3 regions of the Paenibacillus sp. FSL K6-1122 genome follow, and region 1 is predicted to be linked to each of the others. Evidence: predicted binding sites of a transcription regulator. Region 1 holds the regulator's gene; each other region holds the start of a gene.
The links. Region 1 encodes Rex, which represses fermentation and respiration genes when NADH is low (regulators of the CRP and FNR family bind a similar motif). Its sites were predicted from a motif close to TTGTGAAATATTTCACAA; they were not measured.

Region 1 (10,101 bases):
CCGTTCACTGGCCGCATTCTGGACACGATTGATTTTCTGAAGATCACATTCCCATCACTGGGTTCTTATCAACTCGGTTATGTATCTTCTGAATTTGGATTTCAACATGATCGCCCTCACCAGGCAGACAGTGATGCACTGGCGACAGCCTATGTGCTGCTCAAGTGTCTGGATGAGTTAAAGGAATTACCGCTCATAACGATTCAGCGCCTCAGTGACCTGTTTGCACCAGAAGACAGTGACTTGGGTTGGTTCTTGGACGGGATGCGTAGTGAGAAGGAAGCAGAGCCGATTCAGGATCTGGACGGACATACCTATTATCGTCAGCTTGCTCTAAATGTGAGTGATTGGACCGATATTGGTGCACCACGCGATGAGCGGGAGGCTAACCCCCTCGATGGTGTAAGCTTCGAACAGTTTATGGACCAGGTTCGGGAGAATCTGAAGGATACACTGGATCATTACGAAGAGCGTGAAGCGCAGACTCAGATGTTCAGCAGTGTAAGGCAAGCCCTGGATGAAGAGAAACATCTCTTGATCGAAGCTGGAACGGGTACCGGTAAATCTCTAGGGTATCTGTTGCCTGCTATTTACGAAAGTGTGAAGCAAGAACAGAAAGTTATGGTCAGCACGCATACGATCAATCTGCAGGAGCAATTGAGAGAGCGGGACATTCCGATGCTGACTCAAGTGGTTCCGTTCCCGTTTAAGGCTGCTGTATTCAAAGGACGTGGACATTACCTGTGCCTGCGCAAATTTGAACACAAAATCAATAAACGTGAGTTCGCTACACCCAAAGAGGATTATTTCACAGCTGCTCAGATGATTGTCTGGCTTACGCAGACCGAAACCGGAGATGATGAGGAACTTAACCTTAGCGGACGCGGAGGGGACTTCTGGGAGACGGTACAGAGCGAATCCGAATCATGTCTGGGAAGATCCTGTCCATGGTTCCGTAAATGCTTCTACCATCGTGCCAAACATGAAGCAGGGTTGTCTGATATCGTAATCACCAATCACTCTAAATTGTTTACGGATGTGAAAGCCGCGCATCAGCTGCTGCCAGCCTATGAGAGTCTTGTGATCGATGAGGCACATCATCTGGAGGATGTCGCTGGTAAACATCTTGGAATGCATATGAAATATTTCACCTTGGTTCATACACTGACCCGCCTATTTAAAGACAGTCGTAATGGACAGCTGCCTATGCTTCGTTCGCAGTTATCCGGGCATGAAAATTCGGTGCAATGGGGCTCCATGGTGGATCAGATGTTCCCGCTCGCTCTTGAAGTTAAGGAGCTGTGGGATCGTATGAGCGATGCCTTGTTTGGTCTGTTGCCTGAACGAAGTGATGCTTCACCGGGAGAGACGGGGCAATTTTCACTGCGTCTGAAAGCATCTCAGAAACCTGCAAAATGGCAGGAGTTGCAGGATCTGGAGAACCAGATCTATGTGACTCTGGGTGATTTGGTTCGCAAAGGGGACAAATTGCTGCTTGAGGTGAAAGAGGATCAGGATGATTATCAATCGGACAGTCTGATCACGGACATTACAGGATTGCTGAAAGATCTGACCACATTGAAGGAGAATCTACGTTTCTTCATGCGTATGGATGATGCCAAAACGGTGTACTGGATGGAAGCCAGCGGTCAGTTCCGCAGTAAATCTCTCCAGCTGTATGCCGTACCTGTAGATGTTAGTGCACAACTTAAGGATTTATTTTTTGACAAAAAGAAAAGTGTTGTGCTTACATCGGCTACGCTCTCGGTAGATAAGTCATTCCAGTTCATGATTGAGCAGCTTGGCTTACAGGAAGCCTCTGAGAATAATCGGCTGTTAACGTCGATGCTGCCATCACCTTTCAACTATCGCGATCAGGCACTTCTCGTGATTCCGCGTGATTTCCCGAGTGTGAAGGGAAGTGTGGGTGATGCGCACTTTGTTAATATGCTGGTGCAATCACTTGCAGAGACGGCAATTGCTACGCGTGGACGCATGATGGTTCTGTTTACTTCATACAAGATGTTGCGACAGGTCTATGATCCGCTGAAGGAGGCACTGTCTGGCAACGACATCTCGTTGCTTGGGCAAGGCGTTGACAGTGGAAGTCGTTCCAAATTGACTCGCAGGTTTCAAGATGCCAAAGCAACGGTACTTCTGGGCACAAGCAGCTTCTGGGAGGGTGTAGATATCCCGGGAGAGGCGCTAACCTGTCTCGCTATTGTTCGACTGCCTTTCCAGCCACCGAATCATCCGTTGGTGGAAGCCAAGAGTGAGCTGCTTCAGGAACAGAAGAAAAATCCGTTCATGAAACTGTCCGTGCCGCAAGCGGTCATTCGTTTCAAGCAGGGATTTGGCCGTTTGGTGCGTACAGCGAAGGACAGAGGAATTGTCATTGTTTATGATACACGGGTGATTGAAGCGTACTACGGTAAATTCTTTTTATATTCATTACCTGGTCCCAAAATGGAACACATGCTCACGGAGCAGATGGTTCCACGAATTACCGAGTGGTTGGAAAAACCTGCTAATGAACAAAAATAATGGTTGTTTTGTTCGTTATATCATTGCATGACACTATCGTTTGGCGTTAAACTTTATTATATATTTCCGTATCCGATTAAAGTAGTTGCACGTAAGAACTTATAACCTAAATTACAAGGAGCATTCTGTATAAAATGTCACGTTTATCTTTGAGTTTTATACAGAATGCTCATCTTTTCATCTATTATTTTATCGTGGCCTTGGTAAGGGGGAGCAAGAATGAAATCGGATAAAATTTCGGAAGCGGTGGTACGACGTCTGCCTGTTTACTTGCGTTATTTGAACGAGTTGCATCAGCGTGAGGTGGCTACTGTTTCTTCTCAAGAGCTTGGACAGAGGCTGGATCTGAATCCGGCCCAAATTCGTAAAGACCTGGCTTACTTCGGTGATTTTGGTCGTAAAGGGATCGGGTATGATGTATCCTATTTGATCGAGAAAATTCGTCACATTCTCAAAATCGATCAGCAAATTAATGTAGCTCTGGTAGGAGCGGGTAACCTCGGTCAAGCCTTGTCCAACTACAACGCATATCTGAAAGACAACATGAAGATTGTTGCTGTATTTGATGCATATGGACCGAAGATAGGTAGTCAAATCAACAGTTTGACGGTAAAACCAATGGATGAATTGACGGAAGCGGTTAAAATGGAAAACATTCGCATCGGAATTATCACGGTTCCGGATACGGAAGCCCAAAATGTAGCCGATCAGCTTATTGAATCAGGAATTGAAGCGATCCTTAATTTTGCACCAACCATTCTAAAAACACCGCCGCATATCCGCATTCACCATGCTGACTTTACAACAGATCTGCTTAGTTTGGCCTATTACTTGGATACTGGAAAGGACGACGAGGAAGATGACAACAAATAGATGGGTAATTCACAATGGCAAATTTGCTGTTAATGAAGGCGGCACAACATGGAACGTGGTCCAAGGATACATGGTTGTTGAGAATGACAAGATTGTGCATATTGGTGAGACATTGCCGGATGAAGACAAAAATTGTACCAAAGTGGATGGAAAAGGACTGTTCTTCCTGCCGGGTCTGATCAATACGCATGGTCATGCAGCGATGTCGTTGCTCAGAGGGCACGGAGACGATCTTGCATTGCAAGTATGGTTGCAGGAAAAAATGTGGCCGATGGAAGCGAAAATGACTTCAGAAGACGTATATTGGGGAACTTCGCTATCGGTGCTTGAAATGTTGAAAGGCGGAACTACAGCTTTCCTGGACATGTACGATCACATGGATCAAGTTGCCAAAGTTGTGGAGCAATCCGGCGTTAGAGCAGCACTGGCACGTGGTGTAATCGGGTTGTGCTCGGAGGAAGAACAATTGCGGAAGCTGGAGGAGTCGGCTGCGTTTGCGCGTGAGTGGAATGGACAGGCAGATGGTCGCATTACAACCGTAATCTCGCCACATGCACCATATACATGCCCTCCTGACTACATAGAGAAGCTTGTGCAGGTCGCGAACGACCTAAACCTTCCCCTTCATACACATATGTCGGAAACGCTTCGTGAAGTCGAGCAGAACGTGGCTGATTATGGACTGCGTCCTGTGGCACATCTGGAGAAACTGGGCTTTTTCTCTCGTCCATCCCTGGTTGCACATGCGGTGCATCTGAATGACGAAGAGATTGAGATTCTGGCCCGTCATGATGTGGCTGTATCCCATAACCCGGGAAGTAACCTGAAACTCGCTTCCGGTGTTGCGCGGGTACCTGCGTTGCTGAAAGCAGGAGTTACCGTGTCACTCGGAACAGACGGACCGGCAAGCAACAACAACCTGGATATGTTCGAGGAAATGAGACTGGCTGCATTGATCCACAAAGGTGTATCTGGTGACCCGACGGCAGTGCCAGCAGGCGAAGCGTTACTACTCGGAACGTCATACGGTGCCAAATCTATCTTCTTGAACAATACCGGAGCACTCCAGGTCGGCATGAAGGCTGACTTTATCGCCTTGGACATTGAACAGGCACATTTCTATCCACATACAGACCTGATCTCACATACAATCTACTCGGCTTCTGCTAAAGATGTTGAGCACGTATGGGTGGATGGAAAACAAGTGGTGAAACATGGCGAATGTCTGACGCTGGATGAAGAACGCATTTTGCGTGAGTCTCAATTGGCATTTGATGGTCTGCTTGCTCGTTAATTGCAGGACAGCATCATAGGGAAAGGAAGTTCGGCTTTTGAAGAAAAAAAAGAAGTGGATATGGATTTCGCTGCTTGCACTGGTTCTGATTCTGTTTGGACTTCAGCGTTATTACGTCCATGTCACGCAGGACCAACGCAAGGAAGAAGCGCTCGCCATACAAGCAGCACAGGAGCAACTGGGCATTACATCCTATGATGAATTGCGCAAGTACATCTGGGGAGACAAAGAAGGCTCTGACAACATCTACTGGACCCTGATCGGCAAAAACAAGGATAACCAGGATGTTATGGTCTGGGTTAAATTCGATGCAAACAATCAACCGGTTAAGGGTGCAAACGCTGTACACAGTGAGCTGCTGCAGAATGGCATGTCCGAAGCGCAGATACGCAATCGCTTCAGTTCTGAAGTTCCTGCCGGTGAGATTAAACGAATCATGCCCGGAGTTGTGAATGGAATATATGTGTGGCAAGTGTATTATAAAGACGGTACGCATAACCACTATCGCTTTTATCGTTTTAGCAACGGAGAACAGGTGGACCTGGTCTACACACTCCCGAACAGCTAGAACAAGATAGAGTGAGATAAATAGAGAATTAAAGAAATGAAAGAACCGGCAGACGGATATCCGACTGAACCGGTTCTTTGTGTTGTCTGTAAACATATTTGATTTAAATAGTTAAAATTAATAATTTATTCATATTTTCGCCTTCGAAATTGTATATACGATGTGATATACTCAGATATGTACTCAAAGTTACATTCAAAAACAAATAATCCTGTCGAAATTCTCGCAGGAGTCAATGTGCACATATTCGTATATACCAATAAGCCAGTAGGTTGGGCCAAAATCTGGGAGGGGTAATTCACTTGAAGCTAAAAGTATTGCCTATTGCTATAACTGCCGTCATTTCAGCCGTTGTGTTGTTTGGAGGTTGGTTTGTATATCGTCAGGTGGCTGTGCAGAATCCGATTGAAAAAATGGTAACCCAGTACGATGGAGTCAATGACGTTCAATTAACTATTAACCGCAATGACGTACAATTGAAACTGGATCTGCAACCTGATGTTGATTTGGGCAGACTGGTACAATATATTCACAAAGAAGGACAGACCCTGATTGGAACACGCTCACTAAAGTTGGATGTTGTGGATCATTCCAGTGAAGCACTGGAAAGTTGGTGGGGGGATGCGATGTTCACCGTAGCTCAGGCGATGGAGAACAAGCAATACACCGAGATTACACCAACGTTGTCCAAGATGGCGACGAATGGAATTAAGGTAAATACAGCGATGGATGACAACAATGTATATGTCAGTCTCAGAGACGGAGATGCCAGCAAGTTTATTATTCTGCCGCGTGTGCCCGGTCAGATAGGAGTGTGGCCTAATGCCTAAGTGGACAAAAGAAGTTGCCATCGGATTTTTTCCCGTATTGATTATTTTCCTTGCTTTTACTGGTGTTAATATTGTTCCGATCCTGATTGCAGCAGTGCTTGTCGGAGCTTTGCTGTTCATGATGCAAATGCGTGGCGGGATTACAGTAGGCGCTGCACAGGAACGTAAACGGAAGAAAAAAGGACCTTCCAAGCTTACTTTTGAAGAAATTGGCGGACAAGACAGTGCTAAGCAGGAATTGCGTGAAGCGCTTGACTTTCTGATCAAACATGAAGAAATCCGGAAGTTCGGGATTCGCCCGTTAAAAGGGATTTTGCTGACGGGCCCTCCAGGGACAGGGAAAACGTTGATGGCCAAGGCTGCTGCCCATTACACCGATTCTATTTTTGTAGCAGCATCGGGTAGTGAGTTCGTGGAAATGTATGTTGGTGTGGGTGCCAGCAGAATTCGGGATTTGTTCAAGGACGCGAGAACCCGTGCCACCAAGGAAAATAAGGAAAACGCTATTATCTTTATCGATGAAATCGATGTCATCGGGGGGAAACGTGAGGGTGGTCAACAGCGTGAATATGATCAGACCCTGAATCAGCTCCTGACGGAAATGGATGGAATCTATTCTTCCGATACGCCAAGAATTCTGGTTATCGCTGCAACAAACCGTAAAGAGATGCTGGATAGCGCCCTGACGCGACCGGGACGTTTTGACCGCCACATTCAAGTGGACTTGCCTGACAAAAAGGGCAGAAAGCATATTCTGGAACTGCATGCGGTGAACAAACCTCTGTTGAAGGAAGTTAATCTGGAGAAAACAGCGGAAGAATCATATGGTTTCTCCGGTGCACAGCTCGAAAGTGTGATGAACGAAGCAGCAATATACGCCATGAGAGACGGGCTGTTAAACATTGAACAGCGGCATTTGTCCCTGGCTATTGATAAAGTCATGATGGGTGAGAAGACAGACCGTGAGTCCAGCGTGGAAGAGAAGAAAAGGGTCGCCATTCATGAGTTGGGACATGCCATTATGGCTGAACTCGTTCGTCCAGGCAGTGTTAGTCAGGTGGCACTTAGTCCGCGTGGTCAGGCGCTGGGATATGTACGTCATAACCCGCAACAGGAACAGTTCCTCTATACGAAGCGCTTTCTGGAAGAGCAGATCATGATTGCACTCGGAGGAGCAGCTGCGGAGGAAATGTACTACGGTGGTCGTTCCACAGGTTCACGCAATGACTTTGATCAGGCAACCAATGTTGTACAGACGATGATGGCTTCGGGGTTGACTTCACTTGGGATTGTGAACATGGATATGGTCACAACCGAGGAACTGATGCGAGAGAATAAATTAATTCTGCAAGAACTGATGGAACAGACAAAGCAGTTGCTTGAAGAGCAACGGACAATTTTCGACAATTCACTCGACATTTTGATTCGTGAGGAAGTTTTATCTGGCGAGCAATTTCGTTGTCAATTTCGTGACAGTGCCCTTCTACCAGCATAATTTATTTATGCTGGTTATTTTTTTTTACATTTCACTCGTGCTAAGATATTATTATATGTTGGGTCGAAATTTGTAATTTTCGGCGAACAGGGTACAATAGAGAAATAGAGAACCGAAAGGATGGAGCAGAACCATGTTTTTCAAAAAAATAGGAGTTGTCGGCGGCGGTACGATGGGGCAAGGTATTTCCCAGATGCTCGCAGCCAAAGGACTTGATGTGCTTCTCGTGGAGCATACAACACAAAAGCTGGATCATGCATATGACATGATCGAAACCAATCTGGATAAACAACTGGAGAAATGGGCGATTACAAAAGCGGAGAAGAAATTGATTCTTTCCCGTATTACCAAGGTAGCTCATTTAGCTGAACTTGGAACTTGCGACATGGTCATTGAGACAATTTCAGAGGACCTGGATGCGAAAAAAGCAGTATTCAGCCAACTGGACCAAGTTTGTCCAAGCAATGTCATTCTGGCAAGTAATACATCCACGCTGAGTTTGACCGAGCTTGCAAGCTCGACCAAATACCCAGAGCGTGTTATTGGTATGCACTTTATTCACCCGGTATCCCGGGTTGATCTTGTAGAGATTATTCGTGGACTGAAAACTTCGGATACAACATTCGAAGAGACCAGACGTTTTGTTGAAGAAGTAGCGGACAAAAAAGGAGTTATGATCTATGAATCCCCTGGATTCGTAACTTCCCGTCTGATCTGCCTGCTGATTAACGAAGCGTTGCATGTATTGCAAGAAGGTGTTGCATCTGCTGAAGATATCGATGATGCAATGCGTATCGGATACAACTTCCAACATGGACCACTCGAAATGGCTGACCGTTTCGGATTGGATTCTGTTGAAGCTGCACTCGAAAGAATGTTCCGTGAATTCGGAGAATTGAAATATCGTCCTTCTACAGTCCTGAAGAAAATGGTGCGTGCAGGACACCTGGGTGCCAAAACAGGCGAAGGATTCTTCAAGTACGACAAGGATGGTGACCGACTGTGAAAGTACTCGTAATTAATGCGGGGAGTTCCTCGCTCAAATATCAACTGTATAATATGACTGACGAATCTGTACTGGCTAAAGGTTTGGTAGAACGGATCGGAATGGATTCCTCCATCCTGACACACAAACCGACAGGCCGTGAGGATGTTACAGAAGTTAGTGAGATTCTGGAGCATACAACAGCGATCCGTAAAGTCATTGATATTTTGACTCACAAAGAAAATGGTGTACTGGATTCTGTGAGTGAAATTCAAGCTGTTGGACACCGTGTTGTTCACGGTGGTGAAGCATTTAAAGAATCTGCATTAGTAGATGATGCTGCCAAAGCTGAAATTCGTCGTTTGTTCGACTTGGCTCCACTTCATAACCCTGCAGCAATGATGGGTATTCGTGCGGCTGAATTAAATATGCCTGGTGTGCCACAAGTTATGGTCTTTGATACGGCGTTCCATCAGACGATGCCTGAAAAAGCTTACCTGTATGCTATTCCGCGTGTACTTTACAAAAAATATAAAGTTCGTCGCTACGGCGCACATGGTACTTCCCATGATTTCGTAAGCAAGGCAGCTGCTGAATATCTGGATCGTCCAGTGGAAGATCTGAAAATTATCACTTGTCACGTCGGTAACGGCGGTAGTGTAACAGCAGTTAAAGGTGGCGTATCCGTTGATACTTCGATGGGTATGACTCCGCTTGAAGGATTGATGATGGGAACGCGTTCTGGTGACCTTGACCCAGCCATCGTACCTTATGTAATGAACAAGGAAGAACTGAGCGTAAGCGAAGTGAACTCCATGTTGAACAAACACAGTGGATTGCTTGCGATCTCCGGAATCAGCAGTGACATGCGTGAGATTACGGAAGGTATGGAGAATGGCGATGCCAACTCCACGCTTGCTTTTGAAATGTACGAATACCGTCTGCGTAAATACATCGGCTCATATGCAGCTGCAATGAACGGTGTAGACGTGATCGTCTTTACGGCTGGTGTAGGTGAGAACTCCGTTGTACTTCGCCAAAAAGTATGTGAGCAGCTCACTTATCTTGGTGTTGAACTGGATGAAGCTCTGAATGCCATTCGTTCCGGCGAACCACGCCGGATCACAACAGCGAATTCCAAAGTGGAAGTTCTCGTTGTGCCAACTAACGAAGAATTGGTAATTGCACGCGATACACACCGAATCGTATTGAATTCTCAGTAATCTAACTGTAAAGTAAATATAGAATGACAAGGAAGTGCAGAGGACAGGCATAAGCCTGCCCGCTGCATTTTCAAATTCAGGAACCAAGGGGAGATATGGGCATGAATACGAATTGTGTAATTCGTAATGTGAACGAGCATGTGGGCGAAACCGTAACAATCGGTGCCTGGATTAACAACAAACGTTCCAGCGGTAAAATTCAGTTTTTGCAGCTGCGTGATGGAACCGGATATATCCAAGGGGTTGTTGTGAAAAGTGAAGTTAGTGAAGAGATCTGGAACAATGCCAA
Region 2 (10,101 bases), 2.7 Mb from region 1:
GGATGATATGGCTGAAACTATAGCCTTACAGGTTATATTGTTAATCGACGTTAGTGCCAGCATGAAGCCCAAACTGGCTGCGGTAGAAGAAGGCATTCGCGATTTAATGTTAAGTTTGCAGGCGCGTATAGGTCAAAGCAAGCTTTCCGTATTTCATTTTCCGGGACGACACAGTGGAGAAGATGCGGTAATGGATATTGACTGGACAACGGATCCAGGCCGTGTTCGGTCCTTGTTTGGAAGGTTGCAGATGAAGGGTGCAACGCCGACAGGTCCTGCAATTCAGAAGGTGATTGATTTTTACCGTTATGGTACACTGGAGAAACAGCAGGAAATAGAAGGGAACTATCGCATTGAAAGAGAAGGGATGCTCGGTGACAACGTTGTCTGACGCCTCTTTCCCGCCAGGAACAGTGGTTACAGGGAAATGGAATCGCAGTCGTTACACGATTCGGAAGCTACTGGGCAAAGGAGCTAATGGCATCGTTTTTCTTGTCCAACGGGGTGAAAATGGCAAACACTACGCGTTAAAAATGGGATTTGATCCGGTTGATCTGCAATCGGAAGTCAATGTGCTCAAATCTTTTCAACTACAGCGTAATCATGAGGCCCTTCGGCAGAGCGGCATTCCTTCCTATCTTAAAGATGTGGATGATTATGCCGTTCGTGGCCGGGATATTCCCTTTTATGTGATGCGTTACGTTAGAGGTGAGGCACTTCATCACTTTATTCGGCGTCAGGGGACAGACTGGACACTTCTGGTGGGACTTAGACTCTTGCAGAAGCTGGCACAATTGCATCAGGCGGGATGGGTGTTTGGTGATCTCAAACCTCAGAATGTGTTGGTATCCGACTATGGGCAGGTGGAATTGATCGACTACGGCGGAGTTACGTCGATTGGACGAAGCGTCAAACAGTTCACCGAATGGTATGATCGGGGCTTCTGGAATGCAGGTAGCCGTACGGCAGATGGTACCTATGATGTATTTGCATTTGCATTATTATTGATTCATGTACTTGAAGCAGACGCGCTCAAGGCACTGGCGGCCGAAGGATTACCGCAACTGCGAAGTGTGAATCAGCTCGTAGCGCTGGTGGAGCGCAGTGAACGACTGGGTCCTTTTCGCAATTGGACAACTCAGGCATTACGAGGTCAGTTTCGTGATGCAGGTCATGCGGCACAAGGGTGGAAGGAAATGATGGCACGCCCCACGCCTCTCCGCCGTCGTTCCAAAAGTACAACACCGCGCTGGCTTATGAACGCATTTGCTGTATCTGTGATATTACTTATTGGAGTGCTCATCTATGCACTACTTTTCTGATCTGTGAGAGTGCATATACATAACGCAAGGAATGAGGAACAGGTATGGAGGCTTTACGCTGGAACATGCTAGTAAAGAACGTGCTGGATGCAGCGGAAGAGCATCAGTTATGGGTTCCCGGGGATCGGATTGTCGTCGCAGTATCGGGCGGGCCGGACTCGGTGGCTTTTTTGCATATCATGCACGAGATCAGCAAGCGGCATGTGCCACTTGAATTGATCTGTGCCCACGTGCATCATGGCTTCCGGAGTGAATCTGATGATGAAGCGGAGAAAATGATGGAACTGGCACAACAGCTTGGTATTACATTTGAATGGACCAAGGCCGATGTACCTTCATATATGGAGCTTACGGGTCAAGGACCACAGGAAGCAGCCCGCAACAAGCGATATGCCTTTTTGCACGAAGTGGCTTCCAAATATAATGCGGCAAGCATCGCTTTGGCACATCATGCCGATGATCAGGCGGAGACGGTCATGCTTCATTTGCTTCGTGGAACCGGCTTGTCGGGACTCTCAGGAATGAAGTTTAAAAGACGAGAAAAAAATGTGGAACTTATTCGTCCATGCCTTCGTATAAACAAGACAGACCTTGTAGAAGCTTGTATTACCCAGGGTTTTATGTATTTCAATGATGAGAGCAACGCCCTGCGTAAATATCGGCGTAATGCCATTCGCTTGGATGTGCTTCCTTTTTTGGGGCAGTATAATGGACAACTCACGCCGTCATTGAATCGGCTTGCCGAAATTGTGGGTGATGAAGACGATTTCATGGAGCAGAGTGCATATGACACATACAGGTGTCTAGTGCAGGTGAACGGCGGAAGGCAAACCTTTGAGGTGCCTTCCTTCTTGAAGTTACATGTCGCTTTACAACGAAGGTTGATTAAACTAATATTGAATTATCTGCCTTTGGACAGTGATTTTGTCGACTTTACCCGTATAGAAACCATTCGGCGCAAGGTCATAGAGACCCATGTGACGACCTGGAGCCTGGATATAGGACAGACACTCGCCTGCACTCGGGAGTATAATCTGATTTCTTTTGGCATACGGACGGACGTACAGGATCAATCTTACGAGTACCGTCTTGCGCAATGGAGTGGAACTTATGAGCTTTCACTCACCCCAATTAACCGGTATATTCGGTTGATGACGGTGAGTCCCGAGGACTATCATGTACCGGAATCGGCGGATCAAGCCGCGTTTGATGCGGATCAACTGCTTATGCCGCTGGTTGTGCGTTCACGGTTACCTGGAGATACCATGAAAGTGATGGGATTAAACGGAAGCAAAAAGGTGAAAAATATTTTCATCGATGAGAAAATCCCCCCATCTGTCCGTCCACGTATTCCTGTGGTATGTGATGGAGCAGGTCATATCATCTGGTTACCGGGTGTTCGACGGTCCAGTGTGGCTCCTGTCAGGGAGGGCACTTCCGCAATCCTGTACATGACTGTAGGCGATTCAGCGATTCAGGGGTAGTGGTTATGGTTCAGGTAAGGCTTTCATAGTATAACTTAGGAGGTTCGCACAGTTGCAGAACGACATTCAGGAAGTATTGATCAGTGAAGAAGAAATTCAGAGTAAAGTCAAGGAATTAGGCGCAACACTAAGTGCCGAATATGCAAATCGCAATCCTTTGGTCATTTGTGTGCTCAAGGGTGCGTTTATATTTATGGCTGATTTGGTTAAAAACATAACGGTACCTGTTGAAATGGATTTTATGGCGGTATCCAGTTACGGCGCTTCCACCAAGTCATCAGGTGTTGTCAAAATCATTAAGGATCTGGATGTATCCGTAGAAGGACGGGAAGTTCTGATTGTCGAAGATATTATCGACAGCGGACTTACACTCAGCTATCTGATTGAACTGCTAGAAAACCGCGGTGCCGAGTCGGTGCGAGTGGTTACGCTGTTCGACAAGCCTTCAGGCCGTAAAGTTGAGTTGGAAGCTCATTACACAGGCTTTGACATTCCTGACGCGTTCATCGTTGGTTACGGTTTGGATTTTGCGGAGAAGTACCGGAACCTGCCCTATATCGGGATTTTGAAGCCGGAAGTCTATAGTAGCTAATATCCTGCCCGACCCAAGCCTTGAGCTGTTCTTGGCTTCTGTTGAGAAGCCATGTCGGGCTATGTTAAAATAATTAAAGTGTCTCGAGAGGAGGTAGGGGATGAATCGGTTCATCCGGAATTCTGGTTTTTATTTGATTCTTTTTTTAGTTGTGGTGGGGATAGTCCAGTTCGTCAGCAATGGCGGCGAAGCCACCGATAATCCTAGATATGATCAGTTGCGTGCAGCGATCAAAGCCAACAATGTCTCTGAATTGACGGTTCAATTCAACGGTCAAACGTATCTCGTGACCGGTCAATACAAGAAGGCACCTGATGGCGCCAAATCAGAAAATTTCTCAACGTATATTCCTCCTACGGATGAGGCAATTAGTGAGCTTGTAGCTGCAAGTGAAACTAACAATTTCCAATATCATCAGGAGCCAATGAAAGGTGACAGCATCTGGTTGACGTTGCTGACTTCCTTTATTCCTTTGATCATTATGTTCCTGCTGTTCTTCTTCCTGTTTAATCAGGCTCAAGGCGGCGGCGGTAAAGTAATGAACTTTGGTAAAAGCCGTGCTCGTCTCTACAACGAAGAGAAGAAGCGGGTTACATTTGAAGATGTTGCGGGTGCTGACGAAGAGAAACAGGAACTTGTTGAGGTTGTAGACTTCCTCAAGGACCCTCGTAAATTCGCAGCAGTAGGTGCGCGGATTCCTAAGGGCGTATTGCTCGTAGGGCCTCCAGGTACCGGTAAAACATTGCTCGCTCGTGCCGTAGCCGGTGAAGCGGGTGTACCATTCTTCACTATTTCAGGTTCCGACTTCGTGGAAATGTTTGTCGGTGTCGGTGCATCACGTGTTCGTGATTTGTTTGAAAATGCGAAGAAAAATGCCCCATGTATCATCTTTATCGATGAGATTGATGCTGTAGGACGTCAGCGTGGTGCTGGTCTCGGTGGTGGTCACGATGAACGTGAACAGACACTCAACCAGTTGCTCGTTGAGATGGACGGATTCGGAGTTAATGAAGGTATTATCATCATTGCCGCAACGAACCGTGCAGATATTTTGGACCCTGCCTTGCTGCGTCCAGGACGTTTTGACCGTCAAATTACGGTTGACCGCCCTGATGTAAGAGGTCGTGAAGCTGTCCTGAAAGTACATTCCCGTAATAAACCACTGACCAAAGATGTGAAGATGGATATTATCGCGAAGCGTACAACAGGTTTCTCTGGTGCGGATTTGGAGAATCTCTTGAACGAAGCGGCATTGCTTGCAGCGCGTCGTAACCGTAAAGATATTTCCATGAAGGAAGTTGACGAAGCGATTGACCGTGTCATCGTTGGTACGGAGAAGAAAAGCCGTGTCATCAGTGATCGCGAGAAACGAATCGTTGCTTATCACGAAGCAGGTCATACCATTGTTGGATACTTCCTCGAACATGCTGATATGGTACATAAAGTGACCATTATTCCGCGCGGACGTGCGGGTGGATATGTAATCATGTTGCCAAAAGAAGACCGTATGCTGGTTACCAAGCAGGAATTGCTGGATAAAGTAACCGGACTTCTCGGGGGTCGTGTAGCTGAAGAATTGTTCATCGGAGAAATTGGTACTGGTGCATACAGTGACTTCCAGCAAGCGACAGGTATTGTTCGCAGCATGGTTATGGAATACGGTATGAGTGAGAAATTGGGACCTATGCAATTCGGAAGTTCACAAGGACAGGTATTCCTTGGTCGGGATATCGGTCATGAACAGAATTACTCGGATTCCATTGCTTACGAGATTGATCAGGAAATGCAACGCTTTATCAATGACTGTTATGAGAAGTGTAAGGACTTGCTTGTTAAACATTCAAAAGAGATGCACCTGATCGCTCAAACTTTGCTTGAGGTTGAGACTTTGGAAATGGATCAGATCAAGCAATTGATCGAAACAGGTTCTTTGACTCCAAAAGCAGAGAATGACAATGATGGTGAAGGCACACCAACTGAAGGCGGAGAGCCAATCATCGACACCATCGGTGATGTGCGTGTTCGTATTCAAGGTAAAGATGAAACGCCTGAGCCACCAGCCGGAGATATTCCAAACGAAGCTCCGAATCTGGAAAAGGGTAATAACAATAACCCGGATGATGGCGGAACTAAGCCAACGTCTTAATACACAATACATCTGGCTATGATAGCAGGTGAAATCAAGAGAGCCCTCGAGGCTCTCTTTTTTTATCCATTATTTTAAAAGAGGATAGATAAAGATAAACGGGAGTTAGATGGCGAACCAGTTAGCAAACAGGTGGTTACAGCGCTGTCCCGGGCCTTTTTCATTTATTGACAGAGTCGTGAACGTTGTGTAAATTAGTTGTTAAACCGCTTGTGATTCGTTTCTCAAGCGAAGATAACGACTTAGGTTAGCCCACGAAACAGCGCATGACGCTGTCCCGATAAAGGAGAGGATCACAGGTGGAAGCTCTGGCTTTAGAGCGCAAGGCTGAGATGAACCGCGAGCTGCGTGAGCGGCTTATGGTGTTGAAGAAGGAACGTAATGCCATTATTCTTGCCCATTATTATCAACGTGACGAAGTACAGGAGGTTGCCGACTTCCGTGGAGATTCGTTTCTGTTAGCCCAGAAGGCAGCACAGACAGATGCGGATGTGATCGTTTTCTGTGGTGTTCATTTTATGGGTGAAAGCGCTAAAATTCTTGCGCCAAATAAAACAGTTATTATCCCGGACGAACGTGCGGGCTGCCCAATGGCAGATATGGTGAATGTGGATGGACTACGCAAATTGAAAGCACAACATCCTAATGCCAAGGTGGTTACGTATATCAATTCCTCGGCTGAGATCAAAGCAGAGACTGACATCTGTTGTACATCGGCGAACGCAGTCCGGGTTATTCAATCGGTGGATTCCGACGAAATTATCTGGGTACCGGATAAAAACCTGGGACATTATGTGCAGCAGCATACAGACAAGAAAATGATTATCTGGGAAGGCTACTGCAACACTCACGATATGCTTACAGTCAAAGATGTGGTGGAGATGAGAGCCAAGCATCCCAATGCGGAGTTTGTTGTCCATCCAGAGTGTCGCCCTGAGGTTGTAGAAATGGGTGATTTTGTAGGCAGCACAACAGCTATTCTGGAGTATTGCAAAAATTCATCAGCGAAGGAATTTATCGTAGGTACCGAAGATGGTACAGGATATCAGCTTCGTCTGGATAGTCCGGATAAACAGTTCCACTTTGCTACCAAGTTCCTCGTATGTCCCAACATGAAGGTGAACAACTTGAAGAAACTGGTGAAATGCCTGGAAACGATGAAGCCGCAAATCTACGTGCCACCGGCCGTTGCCGACAAAGCCAGAGAATCACTAGAGCGCATGTTGTTGGTAAAGTAGGATGCGCTACTCTTGCTCCAAGACAGGTGAATAACATGATACCGCAATATTTAGTTGATTTTGATCTGTCTGCGCTACCCATGGTAGAGACGGATGTACTGGTTATAGGCTCAGGGATTGCTGGTTTGTTTACTGCCATTAAGGCAAGTGGACAACAACGTGTATTAATGATCACGAAGAAGTCATTACTTGAAAGTAACACCAGATATGCGCAGGGAGGCATCGCTGCGGTTATTGCTGAGGATGATTCACCTGCTTACCACTTGCAGGATACACTTGTAGCAGGAGCGGGCTTATGCCGCTCCGAAGCGGTAGAGGTATTGGTGAATGAGGGGCCGGACGGAGTGAAGGAACTGATTCGTTTGGGTACTTTATTTGATCTGGAGAACGGCGAGTTGGCGTTGACGCAGGAAGGTGCGCATAGCCACCGCCGTATTTTGCATGCCAACGGAGATGCAACAGGATATGAGATTGTACGTGCGCTTGCTGTTGAAGTGAATGAGCATCCCGGGATTGAAGTTTGGGATGAGCATTTTGTTGTTGACCTGATTACGGATCGAGATCGAGGGGAATGCATTGGCGCTCTGGTTCAGAAGGATGACGGATCGCAAGTGTTCGTGAAGGCACAGGCAACCGTTCTTTGTTCTGGTGGGGCAGGACAACTGTACCGATACACGACGAATCCGGATGTAGCTACTGCCGATGGTGTAGCCATGGCTTATCGGGCTGGGGCTATTGTTCGTGACATGGAATTTATCCAATTCCACCCCACCTCTCTATGTTACCCTGGGGCCCCGCGTTTCCTTGTGTCAGAAGCCGTACGCGGCGAAGGAGCATATTTGCGCAATGTGAAGGGTGAGCGCTTCATGGATCGTTATCATGCCCAGCTTGAACTGGCCCCACGAGATATCGTGGCACGAGCGATTGTTAGTGAGATGGAGTCCACCAACAGTACCTTTGTGTACTTGGACATTACACATGAACAGCCAGAGATGATCAAGCATCGGTTCCCTACCATATATGAGACTTGTATGCGTTATGGATTAGACATGACAACGGACTGGATTCCCGTTGCACCTGCTGCCCATTACATGATGGGTGGAGTGAAAACGGATTTAAGTGGAGAGAGCAGCATCTCCCGATTATTTGCTTGTGGCGAGGTGTCTTCTACAGGAGTGCATGGAGCCAACCGCCTGGCAAGCAATTCTTTATCAGAAGCGATTGTATTTGGGCGGAGAATTGTTGATCGTATTCAATCTCTCCCTCCGCTTGGTTTATTACAAGTAAGAGGGGCTGCGCATTCATCTGTGGACATGAATAACAAGGTCAATAAGATCACGGAAGAGCAAAAGCCGGTATCCGAAAGACGTTTACGATTACAGAAAATGATGGTTCGTCAGGTAGGCCTGCGCCGGAATGGTGAGGACCTGCAGAAGGCCATGGACAAGCTGCAACAGGAATTGCAATTTTTTGATCAGACACTCACTCATAAGGAAGAGCTGGAGTATGCCAACCTTCTGACCTGTGCCTGGTTAGTTACCAGCGGGGCATTACACCGCGAGGAGAGTCGGGGGGCTCACTATCGTGAGGATTTCCCGGCGCGTGATGATATTGTGTGGCAGAAGCATAGTCTGCAACAGCGAGAACAAGCGATTGTGGAGGAATTGATGTCATGATACTGAATGGATATAATGAAGGGCTTATCGAATCGATCAAAAACTGGCTTCGTGAAGATGTTGGTGCAGGTGACGTTACAACAAGTGTGACGATCCCGGCAGGCAACCAATCCAAGGCCATTATACACGCCAAAGACAATGGTATTATTGCAGGCATGATCGTAGCTGAACTTGTATTTCAAGTCGTTGATCCTGATCTTGTATTTACACCGAAGGTAACAGACGGAGACCAGGTCACCCATGGCACGATTTTGGCCGAGGTAGAGGGAAGTACACATTCACTGCTTACGGGGGAACGACTGGCACTTAACTTGCTGCAACGTATGTCCGGAATAGCTACGCGTACGCGTGCCTACGTGGATGTGCTGGATGGTCTTGAGACCAGGCTCGTGGATACACGTAAGACAACGCCGGGCCACCGACTACTTGAGAAATACGCGGTGCGCGTGGGTGGCGGAGCGAATCATCGATTTGGACTGTACGATGCCGTTATGATTAAGGATAACCACATCAAGGGTGCAGGCGGAATCACCGAGGCGGTACAGCGTGCGCGAACCGTTATCCCACATACGATGACGATTGAAGTGGAGACTGAAAATCTGGAGCAGGTGAGAGAAGCCTTGCAAGCCGGGGCAGATATCATTATGCTGGATAACATGCATCCAGAGCGGATGCGTGAAGCGGTTGAACTTATTCGTGAACAGGCTCCTCATGTGAAGGTTGAAGCATCCGGTAACGTGTCTCTTCAGACCATTCGTGGTATTGCAGAGAGTGGTGTGGATGTAATTTCGGTTGGCAGGTTAACCTATTCCTTTGAGAGCCTGGATATTAGTCTGGATTTAAATGAAAAGAAAGAGGGGTGAACCTCTTTGATTCTAGTTGTAGACGTGGGGAACAGCAATATGGTGCTCGGCGTATATCAAGGCCGGGAATTGCTGCACCACTTTCGTCTGAGTACATCACGTCAGTCAACAGTGGATGAATACGGCGTATTGATTTATAATTTATTTCATATGTCCGGCATCAGGGCAAGTGACATCGAAGGTGTCATCATCTCATCTGTGGTTCCGCCACTGGTGAATGTAATTGAAGCGATGTGTGAGAAGTATGTAGGCAAAAAAGCTTTGCTCGTTGGGCCTGGTATCAAAACTGGCTTGAATCTGCGATACGAGAACCCTCGTGAAGTGGGTGCAGATCGTATTGTTAATGCAGTGGCAGCCGTTGAGAAGTATGGCGGCCCTCTCGTCGTGGTCGATTTCGGTACCGCAACGACTTTTGACTGTATTGACGAGAAAGGCCACTATCTGGGGGGAGCTATTGTACCTGGCATTCAGATCGCCACTGAAGCGCTCTATGAGCGGGCATCCAAGTTGCCTCGTATAGAGCTGGAGAAACCTAAAAAGGTTATTGGCCGTAATACTATTCATGCCATGCAAGCAGGTATTATATATGGCTATGCAGGGCAGGTAGATGGTATTGTAGAACGTATTCGCGAGGAGATGGGAGCGAAGCCCCGAGTTATCGCGACGGGTGGTCTCGCTACACTTATCGCAGAAGAAACCCGTAGTATAGAGGAAGTTGATCCGCTGCTTACGCTTGAAGGGCTGCGTATTATATATGAGCGGAACCGGGAAAGGTGAGCA
Region 3 (10,101 bases), 230 kb from region 1:
GATATTGAGCATTTGGCTTTACACTCTGATTATAAAAAGCCGGAGCTTACATCGTAAGGATGACAATTCATCAATGGAGGGATAAAATCCTTCACTGGACCCATAATCTTGCATTTACAATGGATAACAGCAAAAAAAAAGCCCCTGCGAAACATGTTCGCAAGGACTGCTTGGGTTGAAATATAAGTTGAACTTAAAAATAATTACACTTGCCACTCCGATGACAGAACAACCTTCCGATCGCTGTTATCCCCAGATTATTTTTAATTCACTTTTACAAAGGTGAAAATCTGGGGATAGCATATGCTTCCGATGTAGCTTTCTTGCAGAAAGCTTTTAGGCGAACGCTCCGCTTCTCCAGCTTATTTCTGTCCTCTACGTTCTCGTGTAAATAGTTAGTTCAAATTATAAGGTCTTGTAAATAACGGTAGTTACTTACCTGAACAAGCCATGCCAGCCGTTTCCTGGCGACCTTGTTCGATCAGGCGATACGCCCGCTCCACTTCTTCTTCACTTGGTGAAGGAACTCCATCCAGTGGATATACTTTACCGAGCGCCTCCCATTTGTAGATCCCCATCTGATGGTATGGAAGAATTTCGAACTTCTCGACGCCATTTAATGTTCCAATAAACCGTCCGAGGTTAAGCAAATCCTCTTCCTCGTTATGAATGCCAGGCACATACACGTGGCGTATCCACATTTTCCGACCTTGCTCCGATAACCACTTGGCCGTTTTCAACGTTCTCTCGTTGGATTTGCCTGTCAACTTGATATGTTTCTCATCATCAATATGTTTGAGGTCCAGCAGAACCAGGTCTGTGTGATCCAGGAGATCGTGAATCCGTTCCGGTTCGTTAAATCCGTTGCTGTCCAGTGTCGTATGCAATCCCCAGCGCCGCTTCACTTCCTTGAAGATTTCGGCTACAAAGTGAGCCTGTAACGTTGGTTCTCCACCAGATATCGTGAGCCCGCCTCCGGAGCTGCGGTAGTAAGACAGGTAAGGCTCAATTTCAGCCAGTACCTCCTCAAGCGTCATTTCTTTTCCACCATCCAGCGCCCAAGTATCAGGGTTGTGGCAATATTGACATTTGAGTAGACATCCTTGCATAAAAAGCACAAAGCGGATGCCTGGGCCGTCAACCGTCCCGAAAGTTTCGAGTGAATGAATATGTCCGTTAACCATGCTGCCTCTTCCTTTCTGTATCCGCATCCGCTGTGCGTTTAATATGATTTGGAATACCTTGCTCTAGCGGTCTTCTACTAGCAAATTACTTACATCGAGCCATGGAACGTACGGTTGATGACATCCAACTGTTGTTCACGAGTCAATTTAATGAAGTTAACGGCATATCCGGATACCCGTATAGTCAGTTGTGGATAGCTTTCCGGGTGATCCATCGCATCAATCAATTGCTGACGATCAAATACGTTAACGTTCAGGTGATGAGCGTTTTGACCGAAGTAACCATCCATCATCGCAGTCAGATTGGATTTACGTGTAGTCTCCTCTTTACCCAATGCTTTTGGCACGATGGAGAAGGTATTGGAAATCCCGTCAAGACTGTGTTCATAAGGCAATTTGGCTACCGAGCCAAGGGATGCCAGTGCACCTTTTTTGTCACGACCATGCATTGGGTTTGCACCTGGAGCAAATGGTTCACCTGCTTTACGACCATCCGGTGTAGTCCCTGTTTTCTTACCATATACCACGTTGGAAGTGATCGTCAGAACGGATTGTGTTGGAACTGCGTTACGGTAAGCTTTGTGCTTGCGAATCATGCCCATAAAGTTCTCGACCAGTTCAACAGCAATGCTGTCTACGCTGTCTTCATTGTTACCGTAACAAGGGAAGTCTCCTTCGATTTCGAAATCAACAGCGATGCCTTGTTCGTTACGAATTGGTTTTACTTTGGCATATTTGATCGCACTCAGTGAATCTGCTGTAACCGACAGACCAGCGATACCGCAAGCCATCGTACGTACAATGTCACGGTCATGCAATGCCATTTCGATACGCTCATAGCTGTATTTATCGTGCATGTAGTGAATGACGTTGAGGGTGTTCATATACAGCTTAGCCAGCCACTCCATCATTGGTTTGAAGCGTTTCATAACCTCATTGTAATCCAGCACTTCGCTAGTAATGGCAGGATACTCAGGTCCAACTTGTGCTCCGGATTTCTCGTCACGACCACCGTTGATCGCATACAGGAGAGCTTTTGCCAGGTTGGCACGAGCGCCGAAGAATTGCATTTGTTTCCCGATCTTCATCGCCGACACACAGCAAGCAATACCGTAATCGTCACCGTAGATCGGACGCATCAGATCATCATTTTCATACTGGATTGAGCTGGTTTCGATGGATACTTTACTGCAATAATCTTTGAAAGCTTCTGGAAGTTTCGTTGACCAGAGAACAGTCAGGTTCGGTTCTGGTGCAGGACCCAGGTTGTGCAGCGTATGCAGGAAACGGAAGCTGTTTTTGGTTACACGCGTTTCACCATTCACGGACATACCACCGATGGACTCAGTCACCCATGTTGGATCTCCACTGAATAGTTCGTTGTAATCCGGTGTACGCAGGAATTTGACAATCCGCAGTTTCATTACAAAATGGTCAACTAATTCCTGAGCCTGTTCTTCGGACAAAATGCCCTCTTGCAGGTCACGTTCAATGTAGATATCCAGGAAAGAAGATACACGTCCCAGTGACATCGCAGCACCGTTTTGTTCTTTGATCGCAGCGAGATAACCGAAGTACAACCATTGGAACGCTTCTTTTGCTGTTGTCGCTGGCAAGGAAATATCGAACCCGTGCATATCGCCCAATTGTTTCAATTCTTGCAATGCACGAATCTGTTCAGACAATTCTTCCCGCAAACGAATGACATCTTCATCAATAACATCAACTTCGAGTGCATTCAGTTCGCCTTTTTTGTTACGAATCAGGAAGTCTACCCCGTACAAAGCTACACGACGATAGTCACCGATGATCCGGCCACGGCCGTAAGCATCTGGCAGACCTGTAATAATTCCTGCTTTACGCGCTGCACGCATGTCGGAAGTATAAGCATCGAATACACCCTGGTTGTGTGTTTTGCGAATGTTTGTAAATATATCAATGACGCCCTGTGGCATTTCAAAGCCATATGCCTCACATGCGTCAATCATCATGCGAATTCCGCCTGTTGGTTGAATGGAACGTTTGAACGGAGCATCGGTCTGAACGCCGACAATCTGCTCTTTGGATTGATCCAGATAACCGGGTTGGTGAGAAATAATAGTACCTGGTGTGTTCACGTCAACGTCAAGGACACCGCCGTTATCCCGTTCTTTTTTGGTCAGATCAGATACGATCTCCCACAATTCTTTGGTATTCTGGGTTGCACCTGCGAGAAATGCTTCGTCACCGTAATACGGAGACAAGTTGTGTGCCAGAAAATCATTCACATCTACGGATTTGGTCCATGTTCCTTTGGTAAAGTTTCTCCAGCCTGTTTGTTGTTTGACATCTTTTTCAATCACCGACATCGTAATCCCTCCACTAATTTGGATTTCTGGACACATAACATCTTGCTTCATTCGTAGCATTGTGTGCCCAGAGCCGCGATTAATGTGAATTGTTTCACATAAACCGGAACATGTTCTCTCTACTTGGGAACCGGAACCGCGGGATGAATGTTTTTCTTACATTTTCAGTATACGACTTGGGGCTTTCATCATCTGTGATTTTTGTCACAAAGCCAGTGAACTAACTCACTCCACCTGCGCTGTGTCCCATTGAACCCTCTTTAGTTTCACACTTAGTCACTGCGCGGGCAGAACAACTTCCGATCGCTGTTATCCCCGGATTTTTTCAATTTTATATTTCAAAGGGGAAAATCCGGGGATAAAGGCGAACGCTCCGCTTCTTCAGTTTTTTCTGCCCACTCCGTTATTGTGTGAACATCTGGCTCAAACAGCCACATCACGGATTCCGTGTAACCTCTATAGAACCCTTTTGCTCCTCTACGCTCGGAGCAAACCAAATCTTAGAATAAATCCTGAAAAACAGGTGCTTCGCTCTTCTGTTTTTCTGCCCACTCCGTTATTGTGTGAACATCTGGCTCAAACAGCCACATCACGGATTCCGTGTAACCTCTATAGAACCCTTTGCTCCTCTATGCTCGGAGCAGCAAATCAAATCTTAGAAAAAATCCTGAAAAACAGATGCTCGCTCTTCTGTTTTTCTGCCCACTCCGTTATTGTGTGAACATCTGGCTCAAACAGCCACATCACGGATTACGTGTAACCTCTCTAGAACCCTTTTGCTCCTCTATGCTCGGAGCAAATCAAATCTTAGAATAAATCCTGAAAAACAGATGCTCGCTCTTCTGTTTTTCTGCCCTCTCGTTATTGTGTGAAAGACGGCAATCGGGGCTCCCCTCTCGGGGAACCCTGATCTTCTTGCCGTAAAGCACGCTTTGTTCTAAATTTATTATTCAAACTTTCCGTAGAAAGCGTTGCGGTATACATCAGCCAGTTCAGTTACCAGCGGCAACTTCGGATTGGCGGTTGTACATTGGTCTTCGAAGGCACGGTCTGCCAGATAATCGACATGTGCTTCAAAGTCTTTGGCATCGAATCCGATCTCTTGGAACGATTCTTCAATACCCAAGATTTTGTTCAGGTTACGGATGGCATTGATAAGACTGGTTACCCCTTCTTCTGTCGTGCGAGCAGGCAATCCCAAGATACGGGCAATTTCGGCATACCGCTCATCCGCTACAAAGTGCGAATATTTCGGGAACGATGCAAATTTGGTCGGTTTTTTCGCGTTGTAACGAATGACGTGTGGCATCAGAATGGCATTGGTGCGTCCGTGTGCGGTGTGATACTGACCGCCCCATTTGTGCGCCAAGCTGTGGTTAATGCCCAGGAATGCGTTGGCAAACGCCATACCTGCAATCGTGGAAGCATTATGCATTTTCTCACGTGCCAGTTTATCACCTTGCAGCGCAGATTGCTCCAGGTATTGGAACACCAGTTGGATTGCTTTGATCGCAAGTCCATCCGTGTAATCATTTGCCATAACAGATACATAAGCTTCAATCGCATGCGTCAGTACGTCCATTCCTGTGTCGGCAACCGCTGTTCTAGGCAGGGAATATACGAATTCTGGATCGACAATCGCTACGTCTGGAGTCAGCTCATAGTCGGCCAATGGATATTTGGTGTTACCTTGATTTTTATCTGTGATAACCGCGAACGATGTCACTTCAGAACCTGTACCCGATGTGGTTGGGATCGCTACAAATTTCGCTTTTACGCCGAGACGTGGATATTTGTAGATCCGTTTGCGGATATCCATGAATTTTTGTTTCAGATCGTTGAAGTCCGTGTCCGGATATTCATAGAACAACCACATGGCTTTGGCAGCATCCATCGGTGATCCACCGCCGAGTGCGATAATGCAGTCTGGTTGGAAGCGGCGCATCATTTCGGTTCCGCGATCTACCGTTGTTGTGGATGGATCTGGCTCAACATCGGAGAATACTTCGATGGCTACCGGCATTTGGCGTTGACGCAGATAGTGTTCTACCTTTTCAACATATCCAAGCTTCACCATCATGGCATCCGTAATAATCGCCACACGTGTGATGTCAGGCATTTTGGCAAGATACTGCGTTGCCCCTTTTTCGAAGTAGACTTTGTTCGGCACTTTGAACCATTGCATATTCACGGTACGGCGAGCCACCCTTTTCACATTGATTAAGTTCACAGCGGTTACGTTGGAAGAAGTCGAGTTACGTCCGTATGATCCGCATCCCAGTGTCAATGACGGCATGTTTGTGTTGTAGATATCCCCGATGGCACCATGTGTGGATGGTGAGTTCACAATAATCCGTCCAGTTTGCAAACGATCTGCGAATTTGCCGATCACTTCTTCATTTGTGGAGTGGATAACCGAGGAGTGACCCATGCCGCCAAAAGCAACCACTTCTGCTGCACGTTCAATGCCCTCTGCTGCCGTTTTAACTTTGTAACAAGCCAGTACCGGGCTTAATTTCTCAGCCGACAATGGGAATTTGGTACCTACCCCTTCAATCTCGGCCACGAGAATTTTGGTGCCTGCTGGAACTTCAATACCGCACAATTTCGCAATGCTTACCGCAGATTGACCAACAATCGCCGGGTTCACCGCACATTTCTCGGTATTAATCGCACCTGCTGTCAATTTTGCTGCTTCATCTTTGTTAACAAAGTAACAGCCATTTGCAATCATTTTTTTCTTCACTTGATCAAAGATCGGTTCTTCAATGATGACCGCTTGCTCGGAAGCACAGATCATGCCGTTATCGAAAGACTTGGACAGGATCAAATCCGTTACTGCCTGATTGATATCCGCGCTTTTCTCGATAAAGCAAGGTACGTTACCCGGTCCTACGCCCAGTGCAGGTTTACCACAGCTGTACGCTGCACGTACCATGCCTGATCCGCCTGTTGCCAGAATGAGAGCCACATCATTGTGATTCATCAGTTCGTTTGTACGATCCATGGAAGGATCATCAATCCACTGAATGCAATCTGCTGGTGCACCATGTTTCACAGCCGCTTCCAGCAGGATTTTGGCAGCTTCCCGGCTACAATTCTGTGCAGATGGGTGAAAACCAAAGATGATCGGGTTACGCGTCTTGATGGAAATTAATGCTTTAAACATCGTCGTTGATGTTGGGTTGGTAACTGGTGTAATACCCATGATGATGCCGACCGGCTCCGCAATTTTCTGGAAGCTTTCATACTCGTTATCTTCAATCACACCTACGGTTTTATCGTACTTGATACTGTGGTACACATATTCTGTTGCAAATATATTTTTGGTGATTTTATCCTCATATACTCCGCGGCCTGTTTCTTCTACGGCCATCTTGGCGAGCATCATGTGTTTATCCAGACCCGCAAGCGCCATTGCTTGCACAATCCGGTCAATCTGCTTCTGGTCCATCTTCATGAATGCGGCGTGTGCTTTATTCGCTTTGTCGATTAACGTTTGAATATACTGACCTGCTGTCGGTTCTTTTGCTGGGGCGACTTCGTTCTTTACAGCCATCTCCCTCATCCTCCTAAAGGTTCGTATTAGTTTGTCTCTCTCGTTTACATTCACATCGTAACATGACAATAAACTTAATTATGTGATTTTTTTCACAAAGTATAACAAATTTAATTTAAGTTTTGTAGTGTCCTTCATACGACCATTTTCACTTCCTATTTAAAATATAGGGCTGTAAAATTCATCCTCTCCATTAAAAGTGAATTTTATCACAATGTTTGAAATTTCGTCATTTTTGCCCCCTTTCCTTCCCCCTCAAACGGTAAGATTAGGTATATACTGAACTTAAAAATTGAACCACCGCAATTTGTACCGTCCTTCCTCCCGGCCGAGATGACCCTGATCAGGACGGCAACGGTTTGCGGCGAACCTCGGAGGCTACTGCTTACTACAGAAGGTCGTCCGATGGACATAAAGGGGAGATAGACTTATGAGAGAACTAACAACTGTACTGGAAAAGCGCGGTAATACTAACTGTTTCTCGGAAGCAAATTTCAACCATCTGCTGGTTACCATGAAAGATAGAACCTATCCGGAAGGTACACATCTGTACTGGGAAGGCGACATCTCTGACAAACTTTATTATATGAAACGGGGCCGTGCCCAGATCACCAAATCCACGGATGAAGGCAAGGAACTGATCATGTACATGTATCAATCCGGTGATATGATTGGGCAGGCTGATCCCTTCTTTGGCTCTAAACACAGCTTCTCAGCGGAAGTATTGGAGGACAGTGAGATCGGTGTACTGGAACATAAAGACCTGGAAATGTTAATCTGCCAGCATTGTGACTTCGCGATCGATTTTATGAAATGGATGGGCATCCACCACCGGTTGACACAGACCAAATTCCGGGATCTTATGTTATATGGCAAACCGGGTGCACTTTGCTCCACCCTCATTCGGTTGTCGAATTCGTATGGTGAGCCTCATGGAGAGCATGTCATTATTCACAAAAAAATTACCCACACGGACCTGTCCAATATGATTGGAGCCACTCGTGAAAGTGTAAACCGCATGTTAAGCGACCTGCGTAAGAAAGACGGGATTGAATATGACAATGGCATGATTGTCATCAAAGATCTGAAGATGCTACAAGGAATCTGTCACTGTGAGCTTTGCCCGAACGAGATCTGTCGTATTTAATATTTGACTATGCTGAACGGATCTTGTTTATATATTTAATGAAAAAAAGCCCAGTTCTCTAAAAAGAGATTGGGCTTCTTGGTATACTTAGGATGCATTGGTCAATTCAAGCTTTACCGCATCACGTGGATTTAATTTCATGTCCAGACCATTTTCCATTAATTCTTTGTCATTCACCATAATGACCCACCGCTCATTCATACGAGGCGTGACATTTTCGACCGAAACGACAAATTTGTTGTTCTCCGACATTCTTACAATGCCGCTGGACTTCAACACATCGCGAACTGTGCACTCTTGAACGTAGACACCGGCATATTGACGATTAAGGGTTGGCATAATGTTCCCACCGCTAACCTTGAGTAACGTTGTCTGATATGCAACGCCATCCCCCCCACTGTCAGCGGCTTTCACGTAAATGATCACTTCATCTTTGGCATGAAGCTCCATGTCCCAATCTTCCTGTTCAATATCCTTGCCGTTTAATTTGACAGCCCAGCTCAGCGAAGAATCCAGAGAAACTTCACCCACGGATTGAATCCGCTTGCCATCTGCCGTAAAATCAACCAGTCCGCTATTGAGTAATGCTTTTTTGAGTGTCAAACCCTCACTAAAATCTCGCTTAATGGACTTTGTTGCATCAGGCAAAAACGTACTGCCATCTACAGCCACTGTGATTGTATTCGCTGTTTCTGTCTCTTTGACAATTGGCTGCTCAGAAGGCTGAGTCTCACTACAACCAGCCAAGATCGCCAGTAGGAGCAAACATACACCTATGTAACCGGGGATTTTCTTCATCATGTAGGTAACACCACCCTGCGTAAAATCATTCACCCTGTTGTCCATAACCTCTATTATGGCACAACTTTCGGCAAAAAAAAGTGTCAAAGCCGTTACTTTTATAGGGTACCGCCTCCAAATAAGGCTTGTACAAGAAAGAGAGCCTGCACACAGGCTCTCCAATCTATATCATTTTTATGTTCTAATTGGTTACGTTATCATTGGACACTAGCCTGCATGTATGTCCGTCCTCCATCGCCATCTTTCAGATATGGATTAAGCCCGAAGAACTGCTCCTCAGATACGTATACACCTGTCAGCAATCGCCCTTCAAGCAATCCACCGTCAACCTGCACGCAACATGAAGGTGCGTCTACATACTCCTGATACAACGGAATCTGCCCATATTGTTGATGGACCTTAAATACCTTGCCTTGCTCATGCAAAGGCCGTTCCGAGAAATAGGTAGGCACAATATAACGGGCAATGACATCCAGCTCCTGCACGCTATAAAAGGGTTCATCACCAAGCCATGGCGCAAACATTCGAATCTTCTCATATTGAGACCAGACAACCGCCTGAATCAGCATTTCTGCCTGAACCAACCGACCTTCTCCCACATCTAAAGCCAATTGCTTACCACGGATAGTTTCTTCCATCTGAGACATCGTTGAATCAGGTTGTCCCAGCTCACATCCGATACACTTCCAGCCCCTGGACGTTTGAATCCATTTTTGCAGCACCGCCGGAGCTAATTTCAGACCATCGCTGTTCACAGAATGCGTATTCACTTCGGCAAGATCATCCTTAACCGAACGGGAATATGCTGTGCGCTTAAACAACTCTGCAGCTTTTTTGTAAATGAGATGGACCTGAATGGATGCGCTCTCAAGTTCTGCAATATCTTTTTTGCCGTAGCGTACTTCACGGGATAAGCTTTCTTCTCTCATGACAAGTGGGCCTCCTTCGCTCCGGCCGTCTGTGGCCATTTTCTATAGATTATACTACAACTCATGACAACATGTGCATAGCCCAAGAGAAAAACGCCGATCAACATAGTACTTAAGACAAAAACCCCTGATT

Region 2: the regulator Rex is predicted to act here: its motif matches at 5,755-5,772, upstream of nadA (quinolinate synthase NadA).
Region 3: the regulator Rex is predicted to act here: its motif matches at 3,615-3,632, upstream of pflB (formate C-acetyltransferase).

Annotation. Positions count from the first base shown of each region.
Region 1 covers NZ_CP150272.1:4,466,020-4,476,120, reverse strand. The annotation lists gene dinG (ATP-dependent DNA helicase DinG) at 1-2,544, shown strand, start outside; gene NSQ20_RS20035 (redox-sensing transcriptional repressor Rex) at 2,764-3,417, shown strand; gene NSQ20_RS20030 (amidohydrolase) at 3,404-4,711, shown strand; gene NSQ20_RS20025 (DUF5590 domain-containing protein) at 4,749-5,279, shown strand; gene NSQ20_RS20020 (hypothetical protein) at 5,582-6,109, shown strand; gene NSQ20_RS20015 (AAA family ATPase) at 6,102-7,604, shown strand; gene NSQ20_RS20010 (3-hydroxyacyl-CoA dehydrogenase NAD-binding domain-containing protein) at 7,738-8,610, shown strand; gene NSQ20_RS20005 (acetate kinase) at 8,607-9,812, shown strand; gene asnS (asparagine--tRNA ligase) at 9,914-10,101, shown strand, end outside.
Region 2 covers NZ_CP150272.1:60,570-70,670, forward strand. The annotation lists gene NSQ20_RS00285 (VWA domain-containing protein) at 1-391, shown strand, start outside; gene NSQ20_RS00290 (protein kinase) at 375-1,322, shown strand; gene tilS (tRNA lysidine(34) synthetase TilS) at 1,388-2,806, shown strand; gene hpt (hypoxanthine phosphoribosyltransferase) at 2,859-3,398, shown strand; gene ftsH (ATP-dependent zinc metalloprotease FtsH) at 3,499-5,544, shown strand; gene nadA (quinolinate synthase NadA) at 5,844-6,782, shown strand; gene nadB (L-aspartate oxidase) at 6,818-8,458, shown strand; gene nadC (carboxylating nicotinate-nucleotide diphosphorylase) at 8,455-9,321, shown strand; gene NSQ20_RS00325 (type III pantothenate kinase) at 9,328-10,098, shown strand.
Region 3 covers NZ_CP150272.1:4,700,020-4,710,120, forward strand. The annotation lists gene pflA (pyruvate formate-lyase-activating protein) at 432-1,184, opposite strand; gene pflB (formate C-acetyltransferase) at 1,274-3,532, opposite strand; gene adhE (bifunctional acetaldehyde-CoA/alcohol dehydrogenase) at 4,479-7,091, opposite strand; gene NSQ20_RS21170 (Crp/Fnr family transcriptional regulator) at 7,522-8,238, shown strand; gene NSQ20_RS21175 (hypothetical protein) at 8,326-9,039, opposite strand; gene NSQ20_RS21180 (hypothetical protein) at 9,237-9,968, opposite strand.